One region of the Rosistilla ulvae genome, then DNA from elsewhere that is predicted to be linked to it. Evidence: riboswitches for the same ligand, from Rfam matches in the RefSeq annotation. Region 1 holds a riboswitch; the other holds the start of a gene.
What was found. Region 1 has a riboswitch for cobalamin ahead of EC9_RS25525 (DUF1559 family PulG-like putative transporter). Riboswitches for the same ligand answer to the same signal wherever they lie in the genome.

Region 2: another riboswitch for cobalamin. It lies ahead of EC9_RS09105 (DUF1559 family PulG-like putative transporter); the one in region 1 lies ahead of EC9_RS25525 (DUF1559 family PulG-like putative transporter).

The regions. Positions count from the first base shown of each region.
Region 1 covers NZ_CP036261.1:7,251,064-7,254,273, reverse strand. The annotation lists gene EC9_RS25530 (cobyric acid synthase) at 1-1,030, opposite strand, end outside; gene EC9_RS25525 (DUF1559 family PulG-like putative transporter) at 1,023-2,078, opposite strand; cobalamin riboswitch at 2,249-2,473, opposite strand; gene EC9_RS27230 (hypothetical protein) at 2,736-2,861, opposite strand; gene EC9_RS25520 (hypothetical protein) at 2,875-3,210, opposite strand, start outside.
Region 2 covers NZ_CP036261.1:2,528,291-2,531,500, forward strand. The annotation lists gene EC9_RS09095 (glycosyltransferase) at 1-453, shown strand, start outside; gene EC9_RS09100 (UbiA family prenyltransferase) at 475-1,368, shown strand; cobalamin riboswitch at 1,458-1,685, shown strand; gene EC9_RS09105 (DUF1559 family PulG-like putative transporter) at 1,951-2,910, shown strand; gene EC9_RS09110 (DUF4465 domain-containing protein) at 3,008-3,210, shown strand, end outside.

The sequences.
Region 1 (3,210 bases):
AGATGCCGATGATGTGCGTTTCCTTTTCCGGCAATTGCTTCACTCGATCGGCTAGCCCGACGTCGCGCAACCATTTCAGATCGCCAAAGGTGTTCTTCGTGCCGGGCAGAATCACCACATCGGGATCCCCCAGTTCGCTGCACGAGCGAACGTAGCGCAGCCGAACGTTGGGTTCCGTTTCCAACGGATCGAAGTCGTCGAAGTTGGCGATGTGAGGCAAGCGGATGACCGCGACGTCGACACGTCGCCCGTCGTCAGTCTCGGTTGGAGGATCGCTGGGCTGGGCCAGACAGTCCAGCGCCACCGCATCTTCTTCGGGCAAGTGCAGCGATCCGATCCAGGGGAGAACGCCAAGCACGGGAACTTTCCCGCGCTGTTCCAGGATCTCCACTCCCGAATCAAAGAGCGAAAGGTCGCCCCGAAACTTGTTGACGATCAGCCCACGGACCAGTGCGCGATCCTCGGGAGACAGAAGCCATAGCGTGCCGAGCAATTGCGCGAACACTCCGCCGCGTTCGATGTCGCCAACCAGCAAGACGGGAGCCTGGCAGTAGCGGGCAACCGACATGTTGACCAGTTCGACGCCCGCCAAATTCAACTCTACCGGACTGCCAGCCCCTTCGATCACGACAACATCGTTGTTGGCCCGCAGTCGGTCGAGAGCCGATGTGACGATGGGCCACAATTGTTCGCGGCGTTGAAAGTAATCGGTCGCCTCACGCGTTTGCGTCGGCTGGCCATTGACCACAACTTGCGAACGGGTCTGCCCTTCGGGTTTCAATAAAACCGGGTTCATGTCCAAGCTGGGTGCCACGCCCGCGGCAATCGCCTGCAACGCTTGCGACCTGCCGATTTCGCCTCCGCCGCTGCAGACCGCTGCGTTGTTGGACATGTTCTGCGATTTGAACGGTGCGACGCGCAAACCGCGTCGAGCGAAGCAACGGCAGATCGCAGCCGTCAACAGGCTCTTGCCCGCCGACGAACTGGTTCCCACGACCATCAACACTTTGGCTTGCGGCGGATCAGTCAATCGAAACGACCTCCCGCCCATTGCGGCTGACCAACGCGACAAGCTGCTCGATCGGGAGCGATTCGCTTATAAACCGCACCGCCCCATCGGACATTAAAACATTGGCTCCGCCGGGATGGAACGCATAGACCTCGTTGTCGTTGCTGCAATTCACGCTACACAGACCGGGACGAATCGCGGTGTTGCCATCGGGTTGGGATCCGTACACTAGGAACCCTTTGTTGTGGCTGGCCCAGACGCCACCGGTCGGCAGGGGCCGCGTCACGCTGGAGCTTCCGCTCCATGTTTTGGGAGTGACACCGTCGGGTACCGCACGTCCCTTTTGGTACAGCACAGGCCGCCCGGCACACTCCACCAGCAAGACGGTGTTGGACAAGCCGTCAATGATTTCAGCCAAGCGTACGGCGGTTGATTTGAGCACGCCGCAGTTGCTTGGGTCGGAGAGTTGCTGCTGTGGTGGAAGCGTTGCACTCAGCTGCGATCCGACACCGCCGACGTTGGCGTAGTCGGTGGTGGCACCGTAATAGGTGTCTCTCGCGGTAAGCGAATAGGTCGACGAACCGTTGGGGTAATCGACAAGCACCGTCCACTCAAACCCCGTCCGATCGGGAGCCGAGGGGCAGCGAAGCATTGGGACTTCCGTCGACACCGCTTCGAGATTCTCCGGAGCGTGCCAGTGATAGTCACTGTCGAAGGAACTGAAGAGTCCATCTTGTTCGATGAACGGAAGGATCGACGTGAACCAGCTGCCCCGCTGCGTCGTCCACTCTGCACCCGGCCCCGGCGATGACGACTGGGACGGGAAGACTCGGAACGCCGATTCATAGTTGTGAAGCGAGAGGCCGATCTGTTTTAGATTGTTGCTGCATGACATCCGTCGTGCAGCTTCGCGAGCTGCTTGGACGGCAGGCAATAACAGGCCGACGAGGACCCCGATGATGCTGATCACAACCAAAAGTTCAACGAGCGTGAAACCGCGTTTTGAATTTTTGGCGAGGCTGGTTGGGGCAACTGCGTACGAAAACTCGTGTTTGATGGAATGGGGCATAAGAGATTTGGGCGTCGTTGGCCACAACCGCACTCTTGCCATCGCGCTCGATAGCGCAGCGGATGAGAGACGAGGATGGGCTGTACGCCAAATTGGTCACTGCAAGAAAATCATTCCGATCGAATGGGATGACATTCGATCGCGACAACCGCCTCAATCCGAGAAGGCACAGAATCGTCTAGATCGAGGTAGGTCTTCTGACTCACCACCGTTTCGATAGCTCCACGCCTTCTCACTCGCAAACCGAGCAATGGCTAAAAAGAAGAAGCAATCGACGCAACCCGATTGAGGTTGCCAGTGACATACAGCGGCCGGACCGTCCCGGAATTTCACCGGAGTTCCCTGTTCACGGGCAGTGCTACAACACTCCCGTCACCTCGAACGGCCCGAGTATTATCGATTGCATGGCTGTCGTCAATCGTCTTTTCTTATAAGCCATCCACCCCAGATGGGAGGGCGGAGTCGCCTTCGTTGGCGATCGCGACGCAACAACGATACAGCTTTTTGTTGTTGAACTGATCCTTGGCCTCTTTGAACTCCAGCCTTTGGTGTTCTGACCGGGGACGACAGCCATGTATCAATCTGTTGTGGCGAGGTGATATTCATGCGGGAAACTCAGTGGGCTGATCCAGAAGGACATGCATGAGCGGCAAGTCGCTAGCCCAACCAAAACTCGCGGCTAGCCCCTTGCGGCTCACGAGTTTCGCCCAACTTCCCACCGCCGGCGATCATTTGGTCGTTGCTGTCCTGCCCGAAAGCAGATTCTTTGGAGTCAGAGTTCATTGCAATCTTTTCATTATCCCGGCATACCTGTTTGCAACTCGAACACCATGTCCCAGAGTCGATCGATTTCGCCACGCTCGATGACCTCGACCGGTTTCAGTCCATCGAAAGAATCGTTGGGAGTCTGGAACCATAGGCCAAGCGACTCGGGGTCAACCAAATCGCCTAACGCTTCCCACAGTCGATAAACCTCGTTGTAAGGTCGTATCAACTTGTCGGCGTCAGCGCTGCCCGATTCTACTTTGGCAATCGTTCGCTCCGCCACGTTCACGATGCGCCCGAACATTTGCCGGGGCATTCCTAAACGATCGCGAAGTTCAAGCTTTTTCACTTGTCCAACTTGAAGTAG
Region 2 (3,210 bases), 2.8 Mb from region 1:
GCTTCGCGGCACGATGGGATCAAATTGCCGAGAGCTTATCGGCAGGCGGAGTTGATGACCGACGTGATCGATGGGACCGACCTGGCGAGCGTACGGATGTACCGCAGCGGGTCGGAGGTGATCGATGGCGTGATGAAAAACGCCGACGAAGCGCTCGCCCGGCCAGCGTTGATCGTCCCCGTGACGCTCTTCTGCTTAGCACCGCTTGCTGCGGCGATCGCCTTGATCGTGTTTGCGGTCGCGGGCAAGTGGATTGCCTGTGCGATCGGGGCCTTTGCTTTTTGTGTCGCAACGCTGTCGCGGGTCGCTTCGGTCCGTCGGTTTCGCCAACCGCTGGCATCGGCGTGGTTGCATCCCTTTGCGTTGGTGCTGTTTGCGGTGCTGCAATGGATCGCTTTGTGGCGACACATCCGCGGTCGCCGAGTCGCCTGGCGCGGCCGAATCGAATCTTAGCTCCGTTGTTTTCGTGCGGCGATGACGGTTGGTAGATTGTCGTCGAGACCGTATTACCGCAAGCGAACCCAAGACATGTTGGAAATCATCAAAATCGCGCGACCCGGATTTTGGCCGACACATGTCTGGTTCTATCTGCTCCCCTTTGCGGGGCGCGACATGCTCGGATCGATTCCGTTTTGGCTTGGCTGCTTTTACGTCAGCTTTCCGCTGGGGTTGCTGTTGTATGGTTGGAACGACCTGGGCGACTACGTCAGCGATCTCTGCAATCCGCGAAAGGACAGCTGGCTGTTTGGCGGGCGTCCCGACGCGTCGATGCGGCAGCGGCTGCCATGGATCATCGCCGCGGTGCAGGTTCCCTTTGTGATCGCGTTTGTCATCATCGGCGGCTCGTGGATGCTGCTCTGGTTCGCCGCGGTGCTAATGACCAACGCAACCTACAACACGTTCGGTTTCAAACGCCTGCCGGTCTTGGATCTGTTGAATCAGATCGGTTACCTATTGATCTTTCTGTTGGGCAGTTGGCTGTGCGGCGTCCCTCAGTTGAATGCCGCCACAATGGTCTTCAGCGCATTGTTTGCGATGCAGAGTCATCTGTTTGGGCAGTTAATGGATATCGAAGAGGACCGCATCGCCCAGCGTCACAACACAGCAATCACAATCGGAGCGGTCCCGTCGAAGTGGTTGTTAGTCGGGATCATGCTGATCGAGGTAGCGATCTCGTGGACCTACTTCCATTCGCCGATCGTCGCTGGATTCATGTTCGCCGGCGCGCTCTTCTTCAGCCTCGATGCGATCGCCGGCCCCAAGCAATACCCGCCCCTATTCACCAAGTTCTTTTTCATCGCCTGGAACCTAATCGTGATCGCCACCATGCACTTCGTCTGGCGCTACGGCGTCTTCCTAGTCGATTGAGTCAACGCGACGCGAGCAACAATTTCCTGACATCCTCTTCGTCACAGTTTCAGCCAAAAGTGGCGGTTGACGCGAGGAATCGCGGTACTATCATGTGACTCGTTCGTGGTGACTTGCGGTGCTTCTGCATCGCGAGCGAACAGGGAACTCCGGTGAAAAACCGGGACGGTCCAGCCGCTGTGAACTGCTTCGAGTGCCAACGCACTCGATTCGATGCTCCTTCTACCGAAGTGCCATTGCTTGGAATTCCAGGCGAGAAGGCTGTGAGTATTCGAAAGGCAGTGAGTCAGAAGACCTACCACGCGCAAGACGATTGAGTGCCTTCTTGGATTGAGGCGGTCGTTGCAATGTGTTCAGCCCCCAATAGCTAGTGAAACGCGGCGTGTTTGCCGTTTGCTCTGCATGGTGTCGGCATGACGCATTGATTTACTTCATCGTTTGTCGACACGTTTTGCCCCCTTCGTCGCTGCGCCCTCACTCTTTCTGAAAATCGAAATCGGTTCTCAGAAGACAAGGAAGCTGCGCGCCGAGGTCTCGCGGCGAAGCGTGTTACGACGCCGCAGCGAAGGGATCGGGACAGAGATGCCACGCGTTAGGGAACCACAGATCACATCGCCGTGCACCAAGCTGTGCCGGTTGGATCGCCAAGGGATTTGCAGCGGATGTGGCCGCACAAAAAATGAAATCGGCGGTTGGACAGCCGTCTCATCGACAGAACAACTGGAAATCGTTCGGCTGGCCAAATTGCGGCTGCCCAAGCTCCAAGCTGCCGGATTCACCTTGATCGAATTGCTGGTCGTGATCGCGATCATCGGGATCTTGGTGGCGCTGCTGTTGCCTGCCGTCCAAGCGGCTCGCGAAGCCGCTCGCAAGATGAGCTGCAAGAACAACTTACATCAGCAGGGAATCGCTCTGCACAACTACCACGATGTGCATCAAACGCTGCCCACCGGATGTATCGAGTGGCGGTCTTGGGGCGCACCGGCAACGCAGCGGCAATTCGCCTGGTCGGCGATGCTGTTGCCCTTCTTGGAACAACAAAACGTCCACGCCCAAATCGATTGGTCGCTGCCGTACGACGCCGCCGAAAATCTGCCCGCCGCGTCGACGCGGCTGAGCGTCTACGAATGCCCCTCGGCGATCGAGCAGCCTGTGACGCGAGGCAGGACCGACTACGGCGGCATCTACGGCGAACGGATCGTCGACACCGATCCCGAAGACGGCATCTTCCTGTACGAGCGGTCGGTGCGGTTTCGCGACATTCGCGATGGCTTAACTCAAACGCTTGCTGTCGCCGAAGACGTCGGCGGCCCGGACAGCGAATGGATCAATGGCCGCAACGTCTTTGTGCAAGCTTACGGGATCAACGATCCCGACGCCTGGATCGGCGACAACGAGATCCGCAGTCTGCACAGCGGCGGGGCGACGGTGCTGTTTGCCGATGGCCGAACGATCTTGATGGCCGAAACGATCGACAAACAGCTGCTTGGAAAACTGATCACGCGCGGCAAGGGCGAAGTTGTCGACTCCAGCGTCTACTGATTTTAACCCGTCGATTGCACGCTTGGCTGCCGACTTGCGACGCAGCCCACGCCCCCATCGACCACTGAACTCCCACACCTCTGATGAAACCACAACGATGAAAATTCAACTGCTTGCTTTGATGATCTCGCTCGCCGCGGCGGCACCTTCGCTTGCCGACATGGTGATCGATTTTAATGAACTGTCGGGATACACCGACGCCACCGCCGACGGTAGCTATTTGAACGGCTACGGTTTTGGAGCCGCTACCGGCAGCTGGTCTTCCGGCGGCGCTACCTTCGGGACAAACCAATGGGGACC